4 regions of the Pseudomonas sp. FP603 genome follow, and region 3 is predicted to be linked to each of the others. Evidence: predicted binding sites of a transcription regulator. Region 3 holds the regulator's gene; each other region holds the start of a gene.
What was found. Region 3 encodes sigma-54, which starts transcription at its own class of promoters, with help from an activator protein. Its sites were predicted from a motif close to ANTGGCATNNANNTTGCTNT; they were not measured.
Positions count from the first base shown of each region.

Region 1 (7,219 bases), 610 kb from region 3:
GTAAGTGAGCTTGGTCAAGACGGCGTCGCGGAATGCGGCCACCTCTGCTTCGCGAACAAGTGGTTCTTGAGTCATCGATAGGACCTCGAGCGAGCGTGAAGTTGTCTGAGCCTAGTCGGTCTGACAGACCATTGAGACTCTGGTTCGGCAGTTTTCCCTGTTAGTGCGAGATAGATCGACATTACGTTGTCGCGTGCCAGAAACAATGCAGGGGCCGTGCCGGACACAGGGATTATTTTGCGCCAAGAGAAAAAAATCTGGCGAAAGGTTGTTCAAAAATCCACCAGTCCCGGTATGATCGCGCGCCCTGATGCACACGCTGGTAACAACCGATGATGAAGCCCAACCTGATCGCCGCCGCGGAGATCGATCGCCTCGATACCTGGGCCAAGTACTCTGCCCCGATGTGCGGTTCCTGCGTGTCCAGCTGCTGTACCTTGCCAGTCGAGGTCAAGATCAAGGATCTGATCCGTATCGGCATCGTCGATGAGTTCGAGCGTGGCGATCCGCCGAAGAACATCGCCAAGCGTTTGCAGAAGGAAGGGATCGTCGAGCGCTATAACCAGAAGTCCGAGATCTTCACCCTTCAGCGCATGAGCAACAACGATTGCCTGTACCTGGATCGCAAGAGCCGTCTGTGCACTATTTATGATAAGCGCCCGGACACCTGCCGCAACCACCCGAAGATCGGACCGCGACCGGGGTATTGCGCGTACAAGCCCAAAGAAGTGGTGCGCGAGAGCAATCCGCGGACGCTGGACAAGTTCTGATCCAGAATCCCGCTGCCTGACGGGGCCCCATCGCGTGCAAGCCCGCTCCCACAGGGTTCAGCACTGAACACAGATTATGTAAACACCACAAATCACTGTGGGAGCGGGCTTGCCCGCGATGGGGCCCGAACTGACACCACACAAACCCCAGACACAAAAAAACGCCCCCGACCTTGCGGTCGGGGGCGTTTTTTTAAGCGCTAACTAAGTCGAAACTCAGTTACCGGCTTTCTTGGCAGCGCGGGTACGCTCGCTTTCGCCCAGGATCTTCTTGCGAAGACGGATGGACTTAGGAGTGACTTCGCACAATTCGTCTTCTTGAACGAATTCCAGAGCCTGCTCCAGAGTGAAGCGGATAGGCGGAACCAGAGCGATGGTTTCGTCTTTACCCGAAGCACGCATGTTGTCGAGCTTCTTGCCTTTGGTTGGGTTGACGCCCAGGTCGTTGTCGCGGCTGTTGATGCCGACGATTTGACCTTCGTACACGTCTTCACCGTGACCCAGGAACAGTTTGCCGCGAGCTTGCAGGGTTTCCAGCGAGTAAGTCAGCGCCTTACCGGTAGCAACCGAAACCAGCACGCCGTTCTGACGGCCGGACATGTCGCCGGACTTCATCACGTCGTAACGGTCGAAGATCGAGGTCAGGATACCTGCACCGGAGGTCAGGGTCAGGAACTCGTTACGGAAACCGATCAGGCCACGAGCCGGGATGTTGTACTCAAGGCGCACACGGCCCTTGCCATCCGGAACCATGTTGGTCAGGTCGCCTTTACGGATACCGATCTGCTCCATGATCGAACCTTGCGATTCTTCTGGCAGGTCGATGGTCACGTTTTCGTACGGTTCGTGCTTGACGCCGTCAACCATGCGGATGATCACTTCCGGACGACCAACACCCATTTCGAAGCCTTCGCGACGCATGGTTTCGATCAGTACCGAGAGGTGCAGCTCACCACGGCCGGAGACTTTGAACTTGTCGGCGGTGTCGCCTTCTTCAACGCGCAGAGCAACGTTGTAGAGCAGTTCTTTGTCCAGACGTTCCTTGATGTTACGGCTGGTGACGAACTTGCCTTCTTTACCGCAGAAAGGCGAGTCGTTTACCTGGAAGGTCATGGAAACGGTTGGCTCGTCAACGGTCAGCGGCTTCATCGCTTCGACGTTCAGTGGGTCGCACAGAGTGTCGGAGATGAACAGCTGGTCGAAGCCGCTGATGCAGACGATGTCGCCGGCAGCTGCTTCTTCAACGTCGATGCGGTGCAGGCCGTGGTGACCCATCAGCTTCAGGATACGACCGTTACGCTTCTTGCCGTCGGCGTCGATAGCGACAACCGGAGTGTTCGGCTTGATGCGACCACGAGCGATACGGCCAACGCCGATAACACCCAGGAAGCTGTTGTAGTCCAGAGCGGAGATTTGCATCTGGAACGGACCGTCACGGTCGACTTTCGGCGCAGGTACGTTGTCGACGATCGACTGGTACAGCGGGGTCATGTCTTCAGCCATGTCGGTGTGTTCCAGACCGGCAATGCCGTTCAGGGCCGAGGCGTAGACGACTTTGAAGTCCAGCTGTTCTTCGGTGGCACCGAGGTTGTCGAACAGGTCGAAGATCTGGTCCAGAACCCAGTCCGGACGCGCGCCTGGACGGTCAACCTTGTTGATCACCACGATTGGACGCAGGCCGGCTTCGAAAGCCTTCTTGGTCACGAAACGGGTTTGCGGCATAGGGCCGTCTTGAGCGTCAACCAGCAGCAGAACGGAGTCAACCATCGACATTACGCGTTCAACTTCGCCGCCGAAGTCGGCGTGGCCCGGGGTGTCCACGATGTTGATGTGGTAGCCGTTCCAGTTGATGGCGGTGTTTTTCGCCAGAATGGTAATACCGCGCTCTTTCTCCTGGTCGTTGGAGTCCATCACGCGCTCGTCGTTGAGCTCGTTGCGCTCCAGGGTGCCGGATTGACGCAAGAGTTTGTCTACCAGGGTGGTTTTACCATGGTCAACGTGAGCAATGATGGCGATGTTGCGTAGATTTTCGATCACTTGTGTATCTCGATCAGAGGATTCGGTGTGCTGACAAGTCTTGGCAGCGATTTACAGTAGAGTCCGGCAAAGCCGTTACAGCTTGACGGCGGCGTCGGGGGGCCGGTGACGCAGGCCACAGGCAAACAGCCCCGGGCACTTAGCTCGGTCGATAAACGCGCACATTGGCATGCCCCTCACTGAGCAAATGGTGGGCATGCAGGCGACTCATCACGCCTTTGTCGCAATACAACAGGTACTGGCGAGTAGGGTCCAGTTCCTTGAAACGAGCGTTCAATGCATAAAACGGCATCGTCTGCACCTCAATGCCAGCAAGTTCCAGCGGCTCGTCTTCAGCGGCATCCGGGTGACGGATGTCGATGATGATCTGGCCCGCCAGTGCTTCGCTGACTTCTTCGATCTGCAAATCCTGGCCCAATTCGTCGATCACGCGATCGATCGGCACCAGTTTGGCGTTCTCGAGCGCACGCTCAAGCACCGCCATGTCGAATTCTTTCTCTTCATGCTCCACACGCGGACGCTTGGCGTGGGTCTTTGGGTTCACCGAGATGACCCCGCAGTATTCCGGCATGTGCTTGGCGAAATCGGCAGTACCGATTTCGTTGGCCAGGTCGATGATGTCCTGCTTGTGACTGGCGATCAGCGGACGCAAGACCAGCTTGTCGGTCACGCAGTCGATCACGGACAGGTTCGGCAACGTCTGGCTCGACACCTGGGAAATCGCTTCGCCGGTGACCAGCGCTTCGATCTCCAGCCGATCAGCAATACGGGAAGCAGCGCGCAACATCATACGCTTCAAAACTACACCCATATGACTGTTATCGACTTTCCCGAGAATTTCTCCCAGTACTTCCTCGAACGGCACACTGACAAATAACACGCGTTGGGAGCTGCCGTACTTCTTCCAGATGAAGTGCGCGACTTCCATGACGCCCAGTTCATGGGCACGTCCGCCCAGATTGAAGAAGCAGAAATGGCTCATCAGCCCGCGGCGCATGATCTGGTAGGCGGCGACGGTGGAATCGAAGCCGCCGGACATCAGTACAAGCGTCTGTTCCAGGGCACCCAGCGGATAACCGCCGATGCTGTTGTGCTGGCTGTGGATCACGAACAACCGTTTGTCGCGAATTTCGATGCGAACTTCAATTTCCGGCTCTTTGAGCGAGATTCCGGCGGCGCCACACTGACGACGCAGTTGGCTGCCGACGTATTTCTCGACGTCCATGGAGCTGAACTCGTGCTTGCCGGCACGCTTGCAGCGCACCGAAAAGATCTTCCCGGCCAGGGCGTCACCGAAATGCTGCTTGCACTTGGCGACGATGTCGTCGAAGTCGCCCAACGGGTATTCATCGACCTGCAGGAAATGCGCGATGCCCGGCATGCAGCTCAGGCGCTCGGTCATCTCCTTCAGGGCTTTCGGCTCGCTGACGCGGGTTTCCAGCTCGAGATTGTCCCACACACCGTTCACCACCACGGCCGGGTCCAGATCGCGGAGCACGGTACGGATGTTTTTGGCCAACTGGCGGATGAAACGCATCCGTACCGGGCGGCTCTTGATGGTGATCTCGGGGAAGACTTTTACGATTAGTTTCATGAAAACAGCGCGCGCTGGGCCAGCCGAAAAAGGGGGGCGCGGATTATAGCGGAAATTGCTCAAGGTTTAACCAGTTAATGTGCAGAAGGTTTTGCGCGCACCAAAACAGGTCATTTATGGATTTCAACGCTACATTACAGGGCGAGGTTTGGCGCTTTTCGAGGCTTTGCACCTTTATAAGCGTGATATTGGGGCAAAAAACCCATGGTGGGGCACTGGCATGCAATTTGCTCCCTTGTGAGGCAGGTTGCCTTGGCAGAGTATTCGCGCCGGCATCACCCACATTCTAAGGGCATCCACTACTAAGCCCGAAGCCACCCGGAGGACACTATGTCGAAGTCGGTTCAACTCATCAAAGATCATGACGTCAAGTGGATTGATCTGCGCTTCACGGACACCAAAGGCACTCAGCACCACGTGACCATGCCGGCTCGCGATGGGCTGGATGAAGCTTTCTTCGAAGAAGGCAAAATGTTCGACGGTTCCTCCATCGCTGGCTGGAAAGGCATCGAAGCTTCCGACATGATCCTGATGCCGGACGACAGCACTGCCGTTCTCGACCCGTTCACCGAAGAGCCGACCCTGATCCTGGTTTGCGACGTGATCGAGCCTTCGACCATGCAAGGCTACGACCGTGATCCACGTGCGATCGCCAAGCGTGCCGAGGAATACCTGAAATCGACCGGTATCGGCGACACCGTATTCGTGGGCCCAGAGCCAGAGTTCTTCATCTTCGACGAAGTGAAGTTCAAGTCCGACATCTCCGGTTCGATGTTCAAAATCTTCTCCGAACAAGGTTCGTGGATGTCCGACCAGGACGTGGAAGGCGGCAACAAAGGCCACCGTCCAGGCGTCAAAGGCGGCTACTTCCCTGTTCCGCCGTTCGACCACGACCACGAAATCCGTACCTCCATGTGCAACGCCATGGAAGAAATGGGCCTGGTCATCGAAGTTCACCACCACGAAGTGGCGACTGCCGGTCAGAACGAAATCGGCGTGAAGTTCAACACCCTGGTGGCCAAGGCTGACGAAGTTCAGACCCTGAAATACTGCGTACACAACGTTGCTGACGCATACGGCCGCACCGCGACCTTCATGCCTAAGCCTCTGTACGGCGATAACGGTTCGGGTATGCACGTTCACCTGTCCATCGCCAAAGATGGCAAGAACACCTTCGCTGGCGAAGGCTATGCCGGCCTGTCCGATACCGCTCTGTACTTCATTGGCGGCATCATCAAGCACGGTAAGGCTCTGAACGGCTTCACCAACCCGTCGACCAACTCCTACAAGCGTCTGGTCCCAGGTTTCGAAGCTCCAGTGATGCTGGCTTACTCGGCTCGCAACCGTTCGGCTTCGATCCGTATTCCTTACGTGTCCAGCCCTCGCGCTCGCCGTATCGAAGCTCGCTTCCCGGATCCAGCAGCCAACCCGTACCTGGGCTTCGCTGCACTGTTGATGGCTGGCCTGGACGGCATCCAGAACAAGATCCACCCTGGCGACGCAGCTGACAAAAACCTGTACGACCTGCCGCCTGAAGAGGCGAAAGAGATCCCACAAGTTTGCGGCAGCCTGAAAGAAGCCTTGGAAGAGCTGGACAAAGGTCGTGCGTTCCTGACCAAAGGCGGCGTGTTCTCCGATGACTTCATCGACGCTTACATCGCTCTGAAAAGCGAAGAAGAAATCAAGGTTCGTACCTTCGTACACCCACTGGAATATGAGCTGTACTACAGCTGCTGATCCGGTAACGCCGCGCTACGCGGCGTGACAAAAGAGAGGCCTCCTTCGGGAGGCCTTTTTTATGGGCGACCGTCTGTCATCGGATACCCGGTTGCGTGCATCATGGCCTTCATCCGATAAAGCCGAGATGCCCCATGCGCCTACACCCATGCCTTGCCCTGCTCACCGCCCTGCTGGCCAACAGCGCTTTTGCCAGCCCGGCACCTGCCGCCCTCGCTCTGTTGCTTGGCACCATCGAAGAACGTCTGGCGATTGCCGATCAGGTCGCGCTGAGCAAATGGGACAGCGGTAAACCGGTCGAAGACCGGCAGCGCGAGCGCGAAGTCATTGCCGCCGCCGTCGCCCTGGCACCTGCCTATAAATTGAGCAACGAAGCCGTCGAACAGTTCTTCTCGGCGCAGATCGAGGCCAACAAGCTGGTGCAATACGCGCATCTGTCTGACTGGCATGCGCAAGGCAAGGCGCCCAACGACCCTCGCCCCGATCTCGTCGGGCAGATCCGCCCACAACTTGATCAGTTACAAAAACGCCTGCTGCAACAACTGGCCGATTTCAGTCCTTATCGCAACGACCCGCAGTGCCCGTCGTGGCTGGCCAAGGCCAATAAAACCGGCGCCCAAGCGCCATTGCGCGGGCTTGCCCAGGTACGCGCCACCGCTGAGTTGTGCAGCGCCAGCCGCTGAGCCGACCTGCCGACGTGCGCTGAAGTGCTCTATGCTCAGCGCTTAGTCGCCATGAACGGAACAGGGCCGGACACTTGCCCAACGGCCAATGGAAGCCTGCAATGCGCTCATTGTTGTTATGCCTGCTTGTTCTGATCGCCCTGCCCGCCGCCGCGCAGATCTACAAGTACACCGACGCCAACGGCAACACCGCGTACAGCAATCAACCGCCCGATGGCGTAAAGGCTCAGCCCGTGGAGTTGCCACCGCTCAACAGCGTCGAGCTTCAACCGCCGAGCGAGCCTGTAGCGCCTGCGCAAGCCAGTAGCCGTGAACAACCCGGCAGCGCCTATCAGGTGCTGGAATTGACGGGGCTGCCCACCGAAGAAGCCTTGCGCGCCAACAATGGCACGTTCACG
Region 1 is NZ_CP117431.1:6,513,021-6,520,239, forward strand. It holds gene PSH65_RS29980 (glycogen/starch/alpha-glucan phosphorylase) at 1-75, opposite strand, end outside; gene PSH65_RS29985 (YkgJ family cysteine cluster protein) at 333-770, shown strand; gene typA (translational GTPase TypA) at 987-2,807, opposite strand; gene thiI (tRNA uracil 4-sulfurtransferase ThiI) at 2,947-4,401, opposite strand; gene glnA (glutamate--ammonia ligase) at 4,732-6,138, shown strand; gene PSH65_RS30005 (chorismate mutase) at 6,273-6,821, shown strand; gene PSH65_RS30010 (DUF4124 domain-containing protein) at 6,923-7,219, shown strand, end outside.
Region 1: glnA (glutamate--ammonia ligase) is a predicted target of sigma-54. The motif match lies at 4,616-4,635, and genes of this name have one in related genera.

Region 2 (7,219 bases), 3.2 Mb from region 3:
GACGGTTCTTGTCGGAGAAACCGTTCAGCGACAGGTTGCGACGCGCCCAATCCAGATACGTTTTCGACAGGTCGACGCTGGTGGTGCTGCGCGCGCCACCCTTGGCGGCATGGACACTGGCGGTCGCGGTGTAGCAATACAGGTTGAGGAAGCGCTTGCCCGCCGCCTCTTTTTGAATCCGCATGCGCATCGGCCGGTGGTCGAGGAACAGCCCGGTGTCGAGGTAGTCGGTGAGGTTCACCAATAGCTTCACGCCGCCTTCGTTGACCTCATTGAACTTGCCCTGTGCGCTCTGGCGTTCGTACTGCTTGGTGCCGCTCTGACGCTCGCGACGCTTGACCACCACGCGGTTCTTGTCGATGTTCAACGCTTGCGGGATTGCCGCCAGGGCATCGAACATCCGCGCCGAGGCTTTTTCCGGGTCGATGGATTTTGGTGCGGCGTATTCCTGGACGTGGACCCAATCGTGATACAGGTCGATGGCCATGGAATATTCTGGCATGTCGGCATCGTAGACGCGGTAGCAGTCGATGCCTTCACGCTTGACCCACTTGCCCAGCGCCTTGAGGTTTTTTTGCAGACGGTTGGCAAACATCTGCCCGCCTTCGCTCAAGCGCGGTTGCTCGATCACCACCGGGGCCGGTTTGATCGGGTTGCCGTTCTTGTTGTACTTCTCGTACTTGCCAGGTGCTACGTCGTTGTCTGCGACTTCGACTTCGGCCTGTTCGCGCTCGATCTGGCGCTGTTCCGGGGTGCGACGCTCACCGGTGACGAACTGGTCTGGCGTGACCTTGATCAGCAGCAATTTGCACGGCAAGGCGCCGTTCCAGAACGAGTACTGCTTATGGCTGCGGATGCCCATGCGCTTGCCCAGGTCCGGGGCGCCGGTGAACACCGCCGCTTCCCAGTTCAGGCAGGCCTGACGCAGACGTTCGCCGAGGTTCTGGTAGAGGTAGAGCAGGCTCGCCTCATCGCCCAGACGCTCGCCGTACGGAGGGTTGCAGATCACCAGGCCTTTCTGGTTCTGGTCCGGGCGCGGCTCGAACGTCGCGACTTCGCCCTGATAGATTTTGATCCACTCACTCAGGCCGGCACGTTCGACGTTATTGCGGCCCGGTTGAATCAGGCGCGGGTCAGCTTCGTAACCGCGAATCCACAGCGGTGGCTTGGCCAGACCGGCCGCGGCGCGTTCGGTGGCTTCTTCGTGGAGCTTTTTCCACAGCGCCGGCACGTGACCGAGCCAGGCGGTGAAGCCCCACTGCTCGCGACGCAGGTTCGGCGCCATGTCGGCGGCGATCATCGCGGCTTCGACCAGGAACGTACCGACACCGCACATCGGGTCAGCCAGGGCGCCGCCCTCGGCGGCAATTCGTGGCCAGCCGGAACGGATCAGAATCGCCGCCGCGAGGTTTTCCTTCAGCGGCGCGGCGCCCTGCTGCAAGCGATAACCACGCTGGTGCAGGCTGTGACCGGACAGGTCGAGGGACAAAATCGCTTCGCCACGGTCCAGACGCAGGTGAATGCGCAGGTCCGGGTTGAGCTTGTCGATAGACGGACGATCGCCCTGCGGGGTGCGCAGTTTGTCGACGATCGCATCCTTGACCTTCAAGGCGCCGAAGTGCGTGTTATCAATGCCCGAACCGTGACCGCTGAATTCGACCGCCAGGGTGCCATCGTTGAGCATGTGATCTTGCCACTCGATATCCAGCACGCCGTGGTAGAGGTCTTCGGCATCCTTCATCGGGAAGCGCTTGAGCACCAGCAGCACGCGGTTCGCCAGGCGCGACCACAGGCACAGGCGATAAGCGGTTTCCATGGTGGCCATGCCGCGCACAGCCGAGGTGTGCTCACGTGCTTCCTCAAGGCCAAGCCCGACGGCTTCCTCGATGAGCAGGCCTTCAAGGCCTTTTGGGCAAGTGAGGAAGAGTTCGAAACGATCGGACATGGTAGTTCCAGAGCCTTTAGCTAAGTGAACCGGCAACGCATTGCCGATCCGGTTTTCAATCAGGCGTTTTTCTAACAGAACGCCCGCGTGGCACGAAAGTGTGCCGTCCCACCCTGACTGCTCGGGTTAAAAGAGCTTAGATGCCAGGGCAGATAAAAAAGTTGATGCAACAAAATGTCATAAGTCGACCCTTCGTCGAATAGTCCCCAGGTGAACGGGTGTCATTCTCGTTAAAGGCCTCACCCCTCTCACCCCGCGCAGGGCCGATCATACCGGGCTTTGGCCAATAAACACGGGACAAATATCGTGTTACTTATGGCCATAACATCTTTATGGTTACGTTCTTATGACAAAACGATCATTCCCTCGATGTGACGCATTGGTTAGAACTCAACTCAGGTTGACGTCGCAACGGCGTCAACACCTTGGCTCGCGACGCCGGCAGCGAGCCGCCAACGGCAGGATTTTTCTGCCTGACCTCGATTGAGGTCGACGCGATAAATACAGTCAACAAGTGAGGGCAACACCCTATGAGAAGACTTAAGCGTGATCCGTTGGAAAGAGCATTTTTGCGCGGATATCAATATGGCGTTGGTGGTAAATCCCGTGAGCTTTGCCCTTTTACTCTACCGTCGGTACGCCAAGCCTGGATCAATGGCTGGCGAGAAGGACGCGGCGACAACTGGGACGGTATGACCGGCACTGCGGGAATCCACAGACTCAACGAACTTCACGCCGTCGGCTAATACAGGGCACACACTCCGACACGACAATCTGATTACGCAACGACTTAACCACGCACGTCCCATCCGGACGGCGGGCTTCGGCCCAGGGGCTCCTTCGAGGAGCCCTTTTTTATTCCTGTAAATATGGCGGCGGGGCTTTTTGTGGCGAGGGAGCTTGCTCCCGCTGGGCTGCGAAGCGGCCCCAAAAACCAATCAACTCGGTGTATCTGGTAAAACGCGATTGCAGGATTTACGACTGCTTCGCAGCCCAGCGGGAGCAAGCTCCCTCGCCACAAAAAGCCCCCCATCGACATCAGCCTCTAGCGCAGGGCCGCGATGGCGTCTACCGATTCACGAATCAACGCCGGGCCTTTATAGATAAAGCCCGAATAGATCTGCACCAAACTGGCACCCGCTGCGATTTTCTCAGCCGCGTGCTTGCCTTCGGTGATACCGCCCACGGCGATGATCGGCAAGCGACCGGCCAGTTCCGCCGCCAGCACCTTCACCGTATGAGTGCTCTTGTCGCGAACCGGTGCGCCGGACAGACCGCCCGCCTCGTCACCATGCTCCAGGCCTTCGACACCGACGCGACTCAGGGTGGTGTTGGTGGCGATCACCGCATCCATCCCGGTTTCGATCAACGCCTGGGCGACTTGAGCGGTTTCTTCATCGGTCATGTCCGGCGCGATCTTGATCGCCAGCGGTACATGTTTGCCGTGGCGCAGGGCCAGTTCCGCCCGGCGGGTGGCCAGGTCGGCGAGCAATTGCTTGAGCGAATCACCGAATTGCAGGCTGCGCAGGCCCGGGGTGTTCGGCGAGCTGACGTTGACCGTGACGTAGCTGGCGTGGGCGTAAACCTTGTCCAGGCAAATCAGGTAGTCGTCGACCGCGCGCTCAACCGGCGTATCGAAGTTCTTGCCGATGTTGATGCCCAGCACACCCTTGTATTTGGCCGCCGCCACGCGAGCGAGCAAGTGATCGACGCCGAGGTTGTTGAAGCCCATGCGGTTGATGATCGCCTCGGCCTCCGGCAAGCGGAAAATCCGTGGTTTCGGGTTGCCCGGTTGCGGACGCGGCGTGATGGTGCCGATTTCGACGAAACCGAAACCCAATTGGGCAAACCCATCGATCGCTGCGCCGTTTTTGTCCAGTCCGGCTGCCAAACCCACCGGGTTCGGGAACTCCAGGCCCATGACCGTCACCGGCAGTTTCGCCGGCGCCTTGCACAGCAAGCCGTTAAGGCCCAAACGCCCGCCCGCGCCGATCAGGTCCAGGGACAGATCGTGGGAGGTTTCCGGGGAAAGTTTGAACAACAGCTGACGGGCCAGGGTGTACATGGGCAGGCTTGACTCGGTTGGCGATGAGAGGCGGCGATTATAGCCGCGCATCAGGGCTTCACGCGAGGCGCGCAACAAAATCAGCCAGCGATGGCATATGCCTTGCACCGTCACCGGCATCAGCACTCATGCCAACGGCGGGATGAGTGGAAGGACAATGGCGTCGTCACCCGGCTTTGCCCACGCAAAGGCCTGGGACGACGCTTTTTTTTGGAAGGTGCGAAATCGATGAACGAACCATCAGCCGGCCCACTGGCCTGGGTCAATGGCAGCGATGCCCCGGAAAAAACCGCAATCAACCTCGGCTTCATGGCCCTGAGCGACTGCGCCTCAGTGGTGGTCGCGGCCACTCAGGGCTTTGCCCAACCCTACGGCCTGACCCTGAACCTCAAGCGCCAATCGTCCTGGGCCAACCTGCGAGACAAACTGGTCAGCGGCGAACTCGACGCCGCCCACAGCCTGTACGGCCTGATTTACGCCGTGCACCTGGGCATCGGCGGCGTAGCCTCCACCGACATGGCCGTGCTCATGGGCCTGAACCAGAATGGCCAGAGCATCAACCTCTCCCACGGTTTGCAGGCCCAGGGCGTGACCAGTCCTGAAGCACTTCACCTGCACGTGCACCAAAGTCGCCCAAAACTGACCTTCGCCCAGACATTTCCTACGGGTACCCACGCCATGTGGCTGTATTACTGGCTCGCGAGTCAGGGCATTCATCCATTGCAGGATGTCGACAGCGTGGTGGTGCCGCCGCCGCAAATGGTCGCGCACCTGCAAGCCGGGCGCATCGACGGATTCTGCGTCGGTGAACCGTGGGCCGCCAGTGCAGTGCAGCAGAATCTCGGTTTTACGATGGCCACCAGCCAGACCCTCTGGCCCGATCACCCGGAAAAGGTCCTCGGCTGCACCCGCGCCTTTGTCGAGCAATACCCCAACACCGCACGGGCCTTGGTGATGGCGATCCTCGAAGCCAGCCGATTCATCGAAGCCAGCCGCGAAAATCGCCGCAGCACCGCGCAACTGTTGAGTGCGCCTGAGTATCTGGATGCACCGCTCGATTGCATCGAACCGCGCTTGCTCGGTGACTACGCCGACGGTTTGGGTAATCGCTGGCAAGACCCGCACGCCATGCGTTTCCACGGTAATGGCGAGGTCAATTTTCCGTATTTGTCCGACGGTATGTGGTTCATGACCCAGTTCCGGCGCTGGGGTTTGTTGCGTGACGACCCGGATTACCTCGGCGTGGCCCGCCAGGTCCAGCAACTAGACTTATACCGTGAGGCCGCCACCGCTGTCGGTGTGCCCATCCGGAGTCAGGAAATGCGCAGCAGTCAACTGATCGACGGCAAAGTCTGGGACGGCTCGGACCCGGTCGGCTATGCCCGCAGCTTCACGCTGCACGCCATGAGCGACAGCGCTCCCCTTCTCGCCAGCCGCTGACAGGAGCCTGCGAATATGTTGCGTATCCTGCTGATCAACGACACTGCGAAAAAAGTCGGGCGCCTGAAAGCGGCTCTGACCGAAGCCGGGTTCGAGGTCATCGACGAGTCCGGCCTGACCATTGACCTGCCCGCGCGCGTCGAAACGGTGCGTCCGGACGTGATTCTGATCGATACCGAGTCACCGAGCCGCGATGTGATGGAGCAAGTGGTGCTGGTGACCCGTGACCAACCACGACCGATTGTGATGTTCACCGACGAGCACGACCCCGACGTGATGCGCCGGGCGATCAAGTCCGGCGTCAGTGCCTACATCGTCGAAGGCATTCACGCACAACGCTTGCAGCCGATTCTCGACGTGGCCATGGCGCGCTTTGAAAGCGACCAGGCCCTGCGCGCGCAACTGCACGCCCGCGACCAGCAACTGGCCGAACGCAAGCGCATCGAGCTGGCCAAGGGGCTGCTGATGAAAATGAAGGACTGCAACGAAGAAGAGGCCTACACCCTGATGCGCCGCCAGGCCATGAGCCGCCAGCAGAAGCTGATACAGGTGGCGGAGCAGATCATTGCCATGAGTGAACTGCTTGGCTGAAGCCTTGCGGAGCCTGTGCTGACGACTCGATCTCACTTGTTGGCACAGATCTCGCTAAGTAAATCCCTGCAAGGTAACCAACGGCGGTTGCCCCACCTACGACAAAGACGTCGCTCACCTCATTCGCCCCCTTGGCGGATCGGGTAGCGGCGTTTTTCCGTTTTGGCCCCAGAGACCGGGGCTGGTGGTGCGGCCGTTGTGGCGCCCCACCTGCAAGCTCATGACTCCTTCTTGATACGCCTGACAGCTGAGGTGCGCGATGAATTCAAGCTTCTGGAAATCCGGCCATACCCCGACACTGTTCGCAGCCTTCCTCTATTTCGATCTGAGCTTCATGGTCTGGTACCTGCTCGGCCCAATGGCGGTGCAGATCGCCGCTGACCTGCAGCTGACCACCCAACAGCGCGGTCTGATGGTGGCCACGCCGATTCTGGCCGGCGCCGTATTGCGCTTTGCGATGGGCCTGCTGGCTGATCGCCTGTCGCCAAAAACCGCCGGGATAATCGGCCAGGTGATCGTCATCTGCGCCCTGTTCGTCGCCTGGAAAGTCGGCATTCACACTTACGAGCAAGCGCTGTTGCTGGGCCTGTTCCTCGGCATGGCCGGTGCGTCCTTCGCCGTCGCCCTGCCGTTGGCCTCGCAATGGTATCCGCCCCAGCACCAAGGCAAAGCCATGGGCATCGCCGGTGCCGGCAACTCAGGCACCGTGCTCGCTGCGCTGATCGCCCCAGTGCTGGCTGCCGCATTTGGCTGGAGCAATGTGTTCGGCTTCGCCCTGATCCCCCTGATCCTGACCCTGATCGTCTTCTACTGGTTGGCCAAGAATGCGCCTGAGCGCCCGAAAGCCAAGTCCATGTCCGACTACTTGAAGGCCTTGGGTGACCGCGACAGCTGGTGGTTCATGTTTTTCTACAGCGTGACCTTCGGTGGCTTCATCGGTCTGGCCAGCGCCCTGCCCGGCTACTTCAACGACCAATACGGCCTGAGCCCAGTGACCGCCGGCTACTACACTGCGGCTTGTGTGTTCGGTGGCAGCCTGATGCGTCCGTTGGGCGGCGCGCTGGCGGATCGCTTCGGCGGGATTCGCACCTTGCTGGCGATGTACACCGTGGCAGCGATCTGCATTGCGACAGTGGGTTTCAATCTGCCGAGTTCCTACGCCGCGTTGGCGCTTTTCG
Region 2 is NZ_CP117431.1:2,213,388-2,220,606, reverse strand. It holds gene rlmKL (bifunctional 23S rRNA (guanine(2069)-N(7))-methyltransferase RlmK/23S rRNA (guanine(2445)-N(2))-methyltransferase RlmL) at 1-1,945, opposite strand, end outside; gene rmf (ribosome modulation factor) at 2,476-2,691, shown strand; gene PSH65_RS10315 (quinone-dependent dihydroorotate dehydrogenase) at 2,991-4,010, opposite strand; gene PSH65_RS10310 (CmpA/NrtA family ABC transporter substrate-binding protein) at 4,239-5,450, shown strand; gene PSH65_RS10305 (ANTAR domain-containing response regulator) at 5,466-6,041, shown strand; gene PSH65_RS10300 (NarK/NasA family nitrate transporter) at 6,301-7,219, shown strand, end outside.
Region 2: PSH65_RS10310 (CmpA/NrtA family ABC transporter substrate-binding protein) is a predicted target of sigma-54. The motif match lies at 4,100-4,119, and genes of this name have one in related genera.

Region 3 (7,219 bases):
CCTTGGGCTGCTGATCGGGTTTTGTCTGATGATGGTGATGGATACCGCGCTTGCTTGAGGTGTGCAGGCTTAGTGAAAAGGTGCTTTTGTGGCGAGGGAGCTTGCTCCCGTTCGGCTGCGGAGCAGTCGTAAAATCAGCGAATGCGGTTATGTTTGGCGTACACGGGTGGCAATTTTGGGGCCGCTTCGCAGCCCAGCGGGAGCAAGCTCCCTCGCCACAAGAGCCCGCGCTGTTTATTCGCCTTCGTCGAAGTAACGGTTGATCAAGTCTGTCAGCGCATCCAGTGCTCTCTGCTCGTCTTCGCCTTCGGTACTGATATAGATTTTGGTGCCCTTGCCTGCAGCGAGCATCATCATGGCCATGATGCTTTTGCCATCGACCGTGGATTCTGGGGTGCGTCCCACCCTGATCGTGCAATCCTTGAACTCACCGGCGACGCCAACGAATTTTGCAGACGCGCGGGCATGCAGGCCCAGCTTGTTGATGATTTCGATTTCCAGAGCAGGCATCGCGATGTGAATCCTTTAGCTGAGGTCGCGGTGGCGGACCTGGACGTTCTTCAGGGTTTTTAGCAGGACCTGACCCAGACGTTCGGTCAGGTAGACAGAGCGGTGATGCCCGCCGGTGCAGCCAATGGCAATGGTGACATAGGCGCGGTTGCTGGCGGCAAAGCGGGGCAGCCACTTGAGCAGGTAGGAGGAAATGTCCTGGAACATCTCTTCGACGTCAGGTTGTGCCGCCAGGTACTCGGCCACCGGTTGATCGAGCCCGGACTGTGCCCGTAGCTCCGGCTTCCAGTAAGGGTTGGGCAGGCAGCGCACGTCGAACACCAGATCGGCGTCCACCGGCATGCCACGTTTGAACCCGAAAGACTCCACCAGGAACGCAGTGCCCGGTTCCGGCTGATTCAGCAGGCGCAGCTTGATGGTATCGCGTAACTGATACAGGTTCAGATTGGTGGTATTGACCTTGAGGTCGGCCAGATCGGCGATAGGCCCGAGCAGGTTGGTTTCGTCCTCTATCGCCTCCGCCAATGAGCGATTGGCGCTACTGAGCGGGTGACGACGGCGAGTTTCCGAAAAGCGTTTGAGCAAGGTTTCTTCGTCGGCGTCCAGGTACAGCACATCGCACTGGATATGCCGGCTGCGGACTTCTTCCAGCAATTCGGGAAACCGCGACAGGTGGCTTGGCAAGTTACGCGCATCGATGGACACGGCCACCAGCGGTTGTGCCAGTTCGGTATGAATCAGCGCGCGTTCGGCCAACTCCGGCAGCAGACCGGCAGGCAGGTTGTCGATGCAGTAATAGCCGTTGTCCTCGAGCACATCGAGGGCGGTACTTTTACCTGAGCCGGAGCGGCCGCTGACGATGATCAGGCGCATGATTAGTGACCGTTCTGCTCGTCCAGGACAACCTTGTACAAGGCTTCGTTGCTCGGGGCGCTGCGCAGTTTTTCGCGCACTTCCTTGCGATCAAGCATGCTGGCGATCTGGCGCAGCAGTTCCAGGTGTGCGTCGGTGGCGGCTTCCGGGACCAGCAGCACAAACAGCAGGTCAACCGGGGCTCCGTCGATGGCGTCGAAATCGATAGGCGCGTCCAGGTGCATCAAGGCACTGATGGGCGAGTCGCAGCCCTTTAGGCGGCAGTGGGGGATGGCGATGCCGTTGCCAAAACCGGTGGAACCGAGTTTTTCACGGGCAACCAGGCTCTCGAATACATCCTGCATGGCCAGATCCGGCACTTCTTTGTGGATAAGGTTGGCAATCTGTTCGAGGGCTTTCTTTTTACTGCCGCCCGGCACGTTCACGAGGGAACGGCCGGGGGTCAGGATGGTTTCAAGTCGGATCATGGGTTGGGGATGTTAACGACCGGTCGCGCCCTGGAGGAGGCTCTGGGTCTTTTCCTTATGCTTTTTGAGTTGGCGATCCAGCTTGTCGGTCAGCAGGTCGATGGCGGCATACATGTCCGTATGCTCGGCATTGGCGACCACTTCTCCGCCGGGAATATGCAGCGTGGCTTCGATCTTCTGCAGCAGTTTTTCGACGTTCATCGTGACTTGCACATTGGTGATCTTGTCGAAATGCCTCTCCAATCGGTCGAGTTTTTCGCCGATGTAGGTGCGCAGGGGTTCGGTCACTTCCAGTTGGTGTCCACTGATGTTGACTTGCATACAGCTTCTCCTTCGTTGCCAGTGCATAAAGCGGTAGATCAGATGATCTACCACTGGAACGCTGTGGCGTGGCTCTACATCAACCGCTTGCGTTCGCTCGAAGGCGCGATCCCGAGGGATTCGCGGTACTTGGCGACGGTGCGGCGAGCCACCTGAATGCCTTGTGCCTCCAGTAAACCAGCGATCTTGCTGTCACTCAACGGCTTTTTCTGATTTTCCGCGGCAACCAGTTTTTTGATGATCGCGCGGATCGCCGTGGACGAGCATTCACCGCCTTCGGAGGTACTGACGTGGCTGGAAAAAAAGTATTTCAGTTCATAGATGCCCCGTGGGGTATGCATGAATTTTTGCGTGGTTACCCGTGAAATCGTCGATTCATGCATGCCCACCGCTTCGGCGATGTCATGCAGCACCAACGGCTTCATGGCTTCGTCACCGTATTCAAGAAAGCCGCGCTGATGCTCGACGATTTGGGTGGCGACTTTCATCAAGGTTTCATTGCGGCTTTGCAGACTCTTGATGAACCAGCGAGCTTCCTGCAGTTGATTGCGCATGAAGGTGTTATCGGCGCTGGTATCGGCACGACGCACGAAACCGGCGTACTGGGCGTTGACCCGCAGGCGTGGCACCGACTCCTGATTCAGCTCCACCAGCCAGCGTTCGTTGTCCTTGCGCACAATCACGTCCGGAACAACGTATTCGGCTTCGGTGGACTCGATCTGCGAGCCCGGACGCGGATTGAGGCTCTGGACCAGTTCGATGACCTGGCGCAGCTCATCTTCCTTGAGCTTCATGCGGCGCATTAGCTGGCTGTAGTCGCGGCTGCCGAGCAGGTCGATGTAATCGGTGACCAGACGCTTGGCCTCTGCCAGCCAGGGGGTCTTGGCGGACAGCTGGCGCAGTTGCAGCAGCAGGCACTCACCGAGATTGCGGGCGCCGATGCCAGCGGGTTCGAATTGCTGGATGCGGTGCAGGACGGCTTCGATTTCGTCCAGTTCGATGTCCAGTTCCGGGTCGAACGCTTCGAGGATTTCCTCGAGGGTTTCGTCCAGGTAGCCCTGATTGTTGATGCAATCGATCAGGGTTACGGCGATCAGGCGATCGGTGTCGGACATCGGTGCAAGGTTCAGCTGCCAGAGCAAATGGCTTTGCAGGCTTTCACCGACCGACGTACGGGTGGTGAAATCCCACTCGTCGTCATCGTTGCTCGGCAGGCTGCTGGCGCTGGTCTGGTAGACGTCCTCCCAGGCGGTGTCGACGGGCAATTCGTTGGGAATTCGCTCGTTCCAGTCGCCTTCCTCTAGGTTATCCACCGTCGGGGCGGTTTCCTGGTAGGAGGGTTCCTGAACGTCGGCGTTGGGTTTCTGTTCGGCGCTATCGGCCAAGGGGTCTGCGTTATCGAAGTCGTCGCCTTCTTCTTGGCGTTCGAGCATCGGATTGGACTCCAGGGCCTCCTGGATTTCCTGTTGCAGGTCCAGGGTCGACAATTGGAGCAGGCGTATGGCCTGTTGCAGCTGCGGTGTCATCGTCAGCTGCTGGCCCATTCTCAAGACTAGCGATGGTTTCATGGCAGGGGCTTAACACCTTATTCGCCGGCGCACATGCGCCATCCACTACAGGGCGCCGAAGCGCCAAACATAAGCAAATTATATGCCCGAAACTGAAGTGTTTGCCTAGAGCGCTGTAACAATAAAAGGTTATTGATTTTTTTATTGAAGCGAGCGCCCTCTCGGCGACCCGGGCACCTCAGTGCTTACAGGCGGAACTCATGGCCCAGATACACTTCCTTGACCAGTTCATTGGCCAGGATGGTGGCAGAGTCACCTTCGGCGATCAGTTGACCATCGTTGACGATGTAGGCGGTTTCGCAGATATCCAGGGTTTCGCGGACGTTGTGGTCCGTGATCAGCACGCCAATGCCTTTGGCCTTGAGGTGATGAATGATCTGCTTGATGTCGCCTACCGAAATCGGGTCCACACCGGCGAAGGGTTCGTCGAGGAGGATGAATTTCGGATTGGTGGCCAGCGCTCGGGCGATTTCCACTCGGCGGCGTTCACCACCGGACAGGCTCATGCCGAGGTTGTCGCGGATGTGGTGGATGTGGAATTCCTGCATCAGGCTTTCCAGCTCTTGGCGACGACCGGCCTTGTCGAGTTCCTTGCGAGTCTCGAGGATGGCCATGATGTTGTCGGCCACCGACAGTTTGCGGAAGATCGACGCTTCTTGCGGAAGATAGCCGATACCCGCCTTCGCACGACCGTGCATCGGCTGGTGGCTGACGTCCAGGTCATCGATCAGTACGCGGCCCTGATCGGCCTGTACCAGGCCGACAATCATATAGAAGCACGTGGTTTTACCGGCGCCGTTAGGACCAAGCAGGCCGACGATCTGACCGCTGTCGATAGACAGGCTGACGTCGCGCACGACCTGACGGCTCTTGTAGCTCTTGGCCAGATGCTGAGCTTTCAGAGTTGCCATTACTGGGCCTTTTGCTCGTCGGTTTTCTTCTTCGGCTGGATCACCATGTCGATGCGAGGACGCGACTCGGTGACCTTGTTACCCGTGGCGCGACCGGCGCTCGCAAGCTTTTTGACCGTGTCGTAGACGATTTTCTCGCCTTGGGTGACGTTGTTGTCCTTGTCGATGACTTTGGCGCGATCGATCAGCACGACGCGGTTTTGCGAGGCGTGGTACTGAATAGTTACGCCGTAGCCCTGAACCGGCTTGGTGTCGCCCGCCGTTTGCAGTTGCTCGAAGTAGGCGAGGTTGCCCACCGAAGTCACTACGTCGATGTCGCCGGCCGGGGTACGGGTGATGGTCACGGTATTGCCGGTGACCTTCATCGAGCCTTGGGTGATGATCACGTCGCCTTTGTAGGTGGCAACGCCATTCTTGTCGTCCAGTTGGGCATCGTCGGCCTGAATGCGGATAGGCTGCTCTTGATCGTTCGGCAGAGCCCAGGCGCTCACGCTTCCCAGTGCTGCGCCCAGACTGAGCAAAATAGGGAGAGTTTTAACGAGCCTCATACTGTCCTCTTACGTTCGATAGCAGGTGTATCCTGCTTTCTTTCAAGTACGCTTTCATTCCGTTGCCTGTCGATACACCGCCAGCGCCGTCGATTCTAACGGGTTGATCGGTCTGCGCATATTCCTGCTGCGGGAACACTGTCATACGGGTTGTGGTAATCAGGGTCTTGCGATTTTTTTCGTCGAAACGCGTGATACGTACCGAATCAATCAGCTCGACCTGAGTGCCGTCCGGGTTGACTTCGCCGCGCTCACTCTGGACGTGCCAGGGGAATTCGGTGCCACGAAACATGTTCAGGTCAGGATTGGTCAGCAACGTCACTTCGGTCGCTTTCAGGTGCTCGACCTTGTCCGACGTCATTTCGTATTGCAGTTTGCCGTCGGGCAGGTACTGCACGCTGTGGGCGTTGACGGCGTAATAGTCGATCGCGCTTTCATCGACCTTCACCACCGGTTTGTCGAGGAAGCGTTCCGGGCTGATGTTCCAGTAGCCGACCGCTGCAAAAATCGCTGCGATGCAACCGAACATCAGGATGTTGCGGATCTTTTTGCTCAGCATGATGGGCTCACAGGTACGCGGCGTTGGCCGCATCGAGGCGGCCCTGGGCGCGCAGGATCAATTCGCAGAATTCGCGAGCGGCACCCTCGCCACCACGGGCCTGGGTGATGCCGTGGGCGTGTTCGCGCACGAAACTGGCAGCGCTGGCCACCGCCATGCCCAGACCGACGCGGCGAATCACCGGCAGATCAGGCAGGTCGTCGCCGAGATAGGCCACTTGTTCATAACTCAGGTTGAGTTGGGCAAGAAGCCCGTCGAGTACCACCAGTTTGTCTTCTCGGCCCTGAAACAGATGTGGAATGCCGAGGTTCTTCGCTCGCCGCTCGACCACCGGCGTTTTGCGGCCGCTGATGATCGCGGTCTGCACACCGGCGGCCATCAACATCTTGATGCCCTGGCCGTCGAGGGTGTTGAAAGTCTTGAATTCGCTACCGTCTTCGAGGAAATACAGGCGCCCGTCGGTCAGTACGCCGTCGACGTCGAATACCGCCAGTTTGATCTGTTTGCCACGTTGCAGCAGGTCCGTGCTCATTACATTACTCCCGCACGCAGCAAGTCGTGCATGTTCAAGGCGCCGACCGGGCGGTCTTCGCTGTCGACTACTACCAGCGCATTGATCTTGTGGTCTTCCATGATTTTCAGCGCCTCGGCGGCGAGCATCTCGGCGCGTGCGGTCTTGCCGTGGGCGGTCATCACTTCGTCAATGGTCGTGCTATGAATATCAATGGTGCGGTCCAGGGTGCGGCGCAGGTCGCCGTCGGTGAAGATCCCGGCGAGTTTTCCATCTGTGCTTAGTACGACGGTCATGCCCAACCCCTTGCGGGTCATTTCCATCAAGGCATCCTTGAGCAGCGTACCGCATATCACTTGCGGTAACTCGGTGCCGGCATGCATGACGTTTTCCACTTTCAGTAACAAGCGGCGGCCAAGGGCACCACCCGGGTGGGAAAAAGCGAAATCTTCAGCGGTAAAGCCGCGAGCTTCAAGCAAGGCAACGGCGAGAGCGTCACCCATGACCAGCGCCGCGGTGGTCGACGAGGTAGGTGCCAGATTCAGCGGACAGGCTTCGTGTTCGACGCTTACATTGAGGTTGACTTCCGCTGCCTTGGCCAGCGGCGACTCGGGGTTACCGGTCAGGCTGATCATTTGAATGCCCTGGCGCTTGATCAGCGGCAGTAACGTGACGATTTCGTTGGTCGACCCGGAGTTCGACAGCGCCAGAATGATGTCATCACGGGTGATCATGCCCATGTCGCCATGGCTGGCCTCGGCCGGGTGCACGAAGAACGCCGTGGTGCCTGTGCTGGCCAGGGTGGCGGCAATCTTGTTGCCGATGTGCCCCGATTTGCCCATGCCGACCACGACCACGCGGCCTTTGCTGGCCAGAATCATCTCGCAAGCACGTACGAAATCTGCATCGATATGGGGTAGCAAGCCTTGCACGGCTTCCAGTTCGAGGCGG
Region 3 is NZ_CP117431.1:5,904,949-5,912,167, reverse strand. It holds gene PSH65_RS27420 (ZIP family metal transporter) at 1-58, shown strand, start outside; gene PSH65_RS27415 (HPr family phosphocarrier protein) at 235-510, opposite strand; gene rapZ (RNase adapter RapZ) at 526-1,383, opposite strand; gene ptsN (PTS IIA-like nitrogen regulatory protein PtsN) at 1,386-1,850, opposite strand; gene hpf (ribosome hibernation-promoting factor, HPF/YfiA family) at 1,863-2,171, opposite strand; gene PSH65_RS27395 (RNA polymerase factor sigma-54) at 2,246-3,739, opposite strand; gene lptB (LPS export ABC transporter ATP-binding protein) at 3,925-4,650, opposite strand; gene lptA (lipopolysaccharide transport periplasmic protein LptA) at 4,650-5,198, opposite strand; gene lptC (LPS export ABC transporter periplasmic protein LptC) at 5,185-5,757, opposite strand; gene PSH65_RS27375 (HAD family hydrolase) at 5,765-6,289, opposite strand; gene PSH65_RS27370 (KpsF/GutQ family sugar-phosphate isomerase) at 6,289-7,219, opposite strand, start outside.

Region 4 (7,219 bases), 690 kb from region 3:
TTTTTTATTGGCGGGGTCTATCAGAAATCGTCTTTATCGAAGCGCCGCGCTTCGCGCTGAAGTTGATAGACGAACCGCTCGACCTGCCGTTGCACCAGGCCGCTCATGTTATGAAAACGCACGCCGGCGAAGGTGGTGTTGATCTTTTCTTCGAAGTGCAGGTAACGCAGTTCGACCGGTGCCGTCATGCTGCCGAAGGGCAGGGCGGCGACAAAACGGTCGTAGACCTGGCCCAGTTGCAGCCTGGCAGTGATGTCGCCCTCGAAGCGCAACTTGCAGCCGGTGGCGGAGATGTCCAGTAGTTTGCCACAGACGGGCGACTTGAGTTTGTCACCCCCCAGTTCGACGTTAACCAGTTGTGCCAGCTTCAGCGCGGCGCGAAAAGCATTGCGGCGCTGGTGGTAAACCACCTCATCGGGCAGCGCGCCACGGTAGCAGCGGCCATCGCCGGATTCGTCGATGGTCAGCGGGCCATTGCTTTCCCAGGCGATGCGTACACCGTCGTGGAAACCTTCGACCTTGAACGGTTCGCCGGCCAGCAGAAAGCGCTCGCCGTCGCGCGGGATCATTTCGTCGAGGGCGATCATGTTGCTGTCACGGTCGATGTCCACCAGATAACTCTGGAAGCGCTGGCTGCGCTCGTGGAACGTGATGATCAGCGGGTCATGGCTGTCTTGCAGCTGACGCAGATTGCCGGAGATTTCCAGGGGCGTGGTGAGCACCTTGGGTGGCTGCGGAGCATCTTCCGCGCTTAAGGCATTGAACACGGGGCATCAATCTCCAGGCAAATATGACTACTGGCTAGCATTCTGCCAGCATGTTTCGCGTCTTGATAGGGCGTGCTCATTGAAAGGCTCAAGCCTGACTGAGCGGGCGTGGCTTGGCGAGCTTGGAGGTTGATCCGCGGGCATCGTAGAGCGCTGGCGGCTCGCCGCCGGTGAGGATTTTCAGCTGATTGGCCGTGGCGGCCTGCTGCACCAGAATCGACTGGCCATTGTTAACGTTGGCGGCCTGGCACTGGGCCAGGAGGTCGGTCAGCACGTCGCTCTGTGCCAGCAACTGATTGCCAATGCTCGAATGGCTGGCAAGTTGCTCCAGGCCTTGGCGATTGGTCGGCAGGTTGAGGCTGGCGAGGATTTCACTGCGCTTACGGCCATGCTGTTCGAGCAAAATGATCAATGCCTGTTTCTGCGCCAGAATCTCTTCAAGCAGTGGCATGTCGCGACCGTGCAGCGCGAGGGACTCGGTTTGCAGCAGCTCCAGCAGGTGTTGCGCCGGGGCAAAGTCGTCGATGATCAGTTGCAGTAAATTAGTGTCGTGCATGGCTGGCCTTGGGTTTTAAGCGTCCAAAAGCCTGGCGCGGGCCGTGGCCTAACGCTGGGCTTCGAAGTTGAGCAGTTTGCTGGCTACACGGTTGCTGTCGACTTTATAGCTGCCATCGGCAATCGCTGCTTTCAACTCGGCCACGCGGGCGTTGTCGACGGCAGGCTGATCGCGCAGCTTGTCAGTGACCTTTTGCAACTGTTGAGCCTCATTGCTGAGGTGTACCGATTCCCCGCTTTGGGTGGCACTGGCCTGTTCGGCCGGGGTATTCAGCGGCGCGGATTGACCGGCTTCGGCGGTTTCCTTGGCTGCGCTGGTACGTGTACTGCCCGTAAGTGACGAGGAGCTGTTTAAACGATTGAAATCGATGACCATGACAAAAAACCTCTGGGTATTTGGACGCTTGCCATGTTTTCGGCTCTCCCCCGGAAAACTTTAGGCCCATTTATCAATGAGCTTGCATGCGCCAGCACGTCCTGCATGCGGCACAGTTTAGGGAACAGGCGAGTGGCGCGCCATATCTTCACGAACAGAGATCCCTGCATGGCCGCTCACATAGAAACTTCCACCTGGCCCGGCGCGGTGACTTGCGCCTTGATGACCCGCTGGGAGTTAAGGTTTTTCACCCGAATCTGTTCGCTCATGCCGCCGTTGGACAGCGCTTCACCCGGCATACGTACACTGAGCGTACCACTGCGGGCGGTAATCACCACCTGATCACCCTTGCGAATGACTTCCGCCTGTTCGAGGTGCACCAGGGTAATGACCTGATCGGCGACCATTGGTCGGGTAAGTTTTTGCCCGATCGCCTGATCGACGGAGGTCAGAAAACCCTGATTTATCAGGCTGATATCGCGCTCGCGCAGGGTCACGTCCTGAGGCTCGATAATCCCTGTGCGTTTGAGGGGGCGGGTGGTGGTCACGATGTCGCGAAACAGCCGTACCTGGGCGGGTACGAAGACTGTCCAGGGGGAGGCGCCGTCGCAGCGAACCTTGACCGTGACCCGGCCCAAAGGCCTCGCGGGGCTCTCGAGGGTGGCTGTCAATTCCTTGTCGCACATAGGCATGCGCAGGCGCTGATCGAGCTGGTTGACCTCGATTTCGTAGCGTCCTTGCGTTTGACTGGTGGCCAGATAGTCTTCTACGGTGAATTCAAGAAAGCCCTGAGTGACGCCGATAAGCATGTCAGGCAAGGTAACCGCGTCAGCAAGGGCAGGGCTGCCAGCGTTGAACAGGCAAACGGCCGACATCGCACAGAGTAATCTGCGAGAGGTTGATGTCAGGTGTCGGAAAAATGTCGGTTCTGTGTTCATAAGAGTTAAAAAGCAAGCGCCGTGCCGTTTAGTGAAGAATGTGCGTCGCAACACACTTAGCGTTGGTGTAGGAGTCTGGGCATGGCTGGTGTAATGGATTCGGTGAACCAGCGCACGCAACTGGTAGGGCAGAATCGCCTTGAGCTGTTGTTGTTCCGTCTCGACGGCCAGCAGCTGTATGGGATCAACGTGTTCAAGGTTCGTGAGGTGCTGCAATGCCCCAAGCTGACCCTGATGCCCAAGTCCAGTCCTGTCGTGTGCGGTGTGGCGAATATTCGGGGGGCGACCATTCCGATTCTGGATCTGGCGATGGCGACCGGTTCCGGAGCGCTGAAAGATCAAAGCAATCCCTTCGTGATCATCACGGAGTACAACACCAAGACCCAGGGTTTCCTGGTTCGGTCGGTGGAGCGCATCGTCAACATGAACTGGGAGGAGATTCATCCGCCACCCAAGGGCACCGGGCGCGATCACTACCTGACGGCTGTGACTCGGGTCGACAATCAGTTAGTCGAAATCATCGACGTCGAGAAGGTGCTGGCGGAAGTGGCACCGACACCGGAGGCGATTTCGGTGGGCGTGGTGGATATCGAGACTCAGCACAAGGCGTTGTCCTTGCGCGTGCTGACGGTCGATGACTCATCGGTGGCGCGAAAGCAGGTGACCCGTTGCCTGCAAACGATCGGCGTCGAAGTGGTGGCGTTGAACGACGGCCGGCAAGCGCTGGATTACCTGCGCAAATTGGTCGACGAAGGCAAGAAGCCGGAAGACGAGTTCCTGATGATGATCTCCGACATCGAGATGCCGGAGATGGACGGGTACACCCTGACGGCCGAGATCCGCAACGACCCGCGCATGCAAAAGCTGCATATCATCCTGCATACTTCGTTGTCGGGTGTGTTCAATCAGGCGATGGTCAAGAAGGTCGGTGCCGATGACTTCCTGGCCAAATTCCGTCCTGATGACCTGGCATCCCGGGTAGTCGACCGGATCAAAGCAGCAGATAACAGCTAGGGGCCTTCTGCCCCTGGCGGTCAACACGATTTAAGAGGCGGCATCTTTGTCTACGGGTAATTTGGATTTCGAACAGTTCCGGGTATTCCTGGAAAAAGCCTGTGGCATTTTGCTCGGTGAAAACAAGCAATACCTGGTCTCGAGCCGTCTCAACAAACTGATGGAACAGCAGGGCATCAAATCGCTGGGTGAGCTGGTTCAGCGCATCCAGACCCAGCCGCGCAGCGGTTTGCGCGAGATGGTGGTGGATGCAATGACCACCAACGAAACCTTGTGGTTTCGTGACACCTATCCGTTTGAAGTCTTGAAGAACAAGGTCTTGCCCGAAGCGATCAAGGCGGCCCCCGGCCAGCGCCTGCGGATCTGGTCGGCAGCGTGTTCGTCGGGCCAGGAACCGTATTCGCTGTCGATGTCCATCGATGAGTTCGAGCGGGTCAACATGGGCCAGTTGAAGATGGGCGTGCAGATCGTTGCCACGGACCTGTCCGGCACCATGCTGACCAACTGCAAGACCGGCGAATACGACAGCCTGGCCATCGGCCGCGGTCTGTCGCCCGAGCGTCTTCAGCGTTACTTCGACCCCAAAGGGCCGGGGCGCTGGGCCATCAAGGCGCCGATCAAGAGTCGGGTGGAATTTCGCTCGTTCAACCTGCTGGACAGCTACGCGAGCCTGGGCAAGTTCGACATCGTGTTCTGCCGCAACGTGCTGATCTACTTCTCCGCCGAGGTGAAGAAAGACATCCTGTTGCGCATTCACAGCACGCTGAAGCCGGGTGGTTATCTGTTCCTTGGCGCGTCCGAAGCGCTGAACGGTTTGCCGGATCACTACCAGATGGTCCAGTGCAGCCCGGGGATCATTTACAAGGCGAAGTGATTCGTTGGCGGCATACAAAAAAACGGGAGTCCTCAGGGAGCTCCCGTTTTTTTTGCCTGTTGATTCCTCAGCCTCCACCACCATCCCTGTGGGCTTGCCCGCTCCCACAGGGTAAATGTTGTTCTTTCGATTGCGAGAAGCGGCAGAAAAGCGGCAGGCGGCGGAAATCGGTTGCCGCTTTTCTGTCATTGCCGCCTTGCCACTGCCGGCAAAGCCCCGGTTTACGGGCTTTTTTGAATTGGCACGCCGCTTGCTATATCCATCGTACGAAAAATCAGGTCACCCGAAGGTTTCCCGACATGAGCATCAGCTTCGATAAAGCGCTCGGTATCCACGAACAAGCCCTGGGGTTCCGCGCTCAGCGTGCCGAAGTCCTGGCCAACAACATCGCCAACGCCGACACCCCGAACTACAAGGCTCGGGACCTGGACTTCTCGAAAGTGCTCGCCGAGCAGAACGAGAAAACCAAAAACGGCAAGTTCGCCTTGAACATGACCAACAGCCGTCACATCGAAGCTGAAGGCCTGGGCAATGGCGACGAGTCGCTGATGTATCGCACGCCGATGCAACCGTCGATCGATCAGAACACCGTGGACGCCCAGCTGGAACAGTCGAACTACGCGGAAAACGCGGTCAACTTCCAGGCCAGCTTCACCCTGCTCAACAGTAAATTCAAAGGGCTGGTGTCAGCCCTGCGCGGAGAGTAATCCATGTCTCTATCCAGTGTTTTCAACATTGCCGGTAGCGGCATGAGTGCCCAGACCACTCGCTTGAACACCGTGGCCTCGAACATCGCCAACGCCGAGACCGTCTCGTCGAGCATCGACCAGACTTACCGTGCCCGTCACCCGGTGTTCGCCACCATGTTCCAGGGCGGCCAGAGCGGCGGCAGCGATTCGCTGTTCCAGAACCAGGACGCTGCCGGTCAAGGCGTGCAAGTGCTGGGCGTGGTCGAAGACCAGAGCAACCTTGACGCGCGCTACGAGCCGAACCATCCGGCCGCCGATGCCAAGGGCTACGTCTACTACCCGAACGTCAACGTCGTCGAAGAAATGGCCGACATGATTTCCGCGAGCCGTTCGTTCCAGACCAACGCCGAAATGATGAACACCGCCAAAACCATGATGCAGAAGGTCCTGACCCTCGGTCAGTGATAAGGGGCGAGTCATATGAGCGTTATCAGCGATGTTCTGGCCAACTCTTCGGTCACGACCACTACCACCAAAGACAGCCTGACCACGGCCGCTACCGGCGGCCAGAAGCTGGGCAAGGACGCGTTCCTGCAACTGTTGGTGACTCAGCTGAAAAACCAGAACCCGCTCGATCCTCAGGACAACAGCGAGTTCGTGGCACAGCTGGCGCAGTTCAGTAGCCTGGAAGGTATTACCACGCTGAACGATACGGTCAGCGGCCTTGCCAGCAGCTACAGCTCCTCGCAAGCCTTGCAGGCTTCTTCGCTGGTGGGCCGTTCAGTCATCGCGCAGACCGACAAAACCATGGTCGACACCTCCAAGAGCCTCAACGGTACCGTCGTGGTGCCAACCTCGGTTCCCGCCGCCACCGTCAAGATCACCAACGCGGAAGGCAAGACCATCCGTACGCTCGAGTTGGGCAGTCAAAGTGCCGGTAACGCCAGTTTCATCTGGGACGGCAAGGACGATGCGGGCGCGGTGGCACCGGCGGGTACTTACACCTTCGGCGCAACGACCACCATCGACGGCACGAACACCTCACTGATTACTTACCTGCCGGCAACGGTCAACAGCGTGACCATCAGCCAGACCGGCGGTGAGTTGATGCTGAACCTGGCAGGCATGGGCAGCGTTGCCCTGTCCAAAGTACAAACCATTGGTATATAGAGCCGACTAGCACGGCACAAAGGAGTGGAATATGTCTTTCAATATCGGCCTTAGCGGTCTCTATGCAGCCAACAAACAACTGGACGTGACCGGCAACAACATCGCCAACGTCGCGACCACCGGCTTCAAATCGTCCCGTGCAGAATTCGAAGACGTGTACTCGGCCACCAAGCTGGGTACGGGTAGCAAGACCGTTGGCAATGGCGTGCGCCTGGCCAACGTTTCCCAGCAGTTCGGCCAGGGCGATGTGAACAATACCGGCAACGTGCTGGACATGGGCATCCAGGGCAACGGTTTCTTCATCCTCAGCGACAACGGATCCCTGAGCTACACCCGTGCCGGTGCGTTCAAGACTGATGCCGAAAACTATGTGGTTGATAACAACGGCAATCGTCTGCAGGGTTATGGCGTCGACGCCAACGGCAAGATCATCAACGGTGTGTTGACTGACCTGAAGATCGATACTTCAGCCCTCAAGCCGAACGCGACCACCACGATCGATCAGACGATGAACCTGAATTCGGCTGAAGATTTGCCGACCGTGACGACGTTCAGCCCGACAGATACCAACAGCTACAACAAGACCATTTCTACCAAGGTCTATGACACCCAGGGTAATGAACACACCATGGATCAGTATTACGTCAAGACGGACGTAAACGAATGGAAGATTTATACCTATATGGATGGTCGGACTCCGAGCAACCCGGCTAGCACCACCCTGACACCTAGCGAGGCAGATATTACCTTCAATTCCGACGGTAGCATCGACACTATCACCGCAGGGGCAGGCTGGGCTCTAGGTGCAGACGGTACTACGTTGACCATGACCGACT
Region 4 is NZ_CP117431.1:5,212,005-5,219,223, reverse strand. It holds gene PSH65_RS24125 (flagellar brake protein) at 21-767, opposite strand; gene PSH65_RS24120 (flagella synthesis protein FlgN) at 856-1,323, opposite strand; gene flgM (flagellar biosynthesis anti-sigma factor FlgM) at 1,372-1,698, opposite strand; gene flgA (flagellar basal body P-ring formation chaperone FlgA) at 1,875-2,636, opposite strand; gene PSH65_RS24105 (chemotaxis protein CheV) at 2,718-3,650, shown strand; gene cheR (protein-glutamate O-methyltransferase CheR) at 3,697-4,524, shown strand; gene flgB (flagellar basal body rod protein FlgB) at 4,824-5,231, shown strand; gene flgC (flagellar basal body rod protein FlgC) at 5,235-5,678, shown strand; gene flgD (flagellar hook assembly protein FlgD) at 5,694-6,383, shown strand; gene flgE (flagellar hook protein FlgE) at 6,415-7,219, shown strand, end outside.
Region 4: flgB (flagellar basal body rod protein FlgB) is a predicted target of sigma-54. The motif match lies at 4,762-4,781, and genes of this name have one in related genera.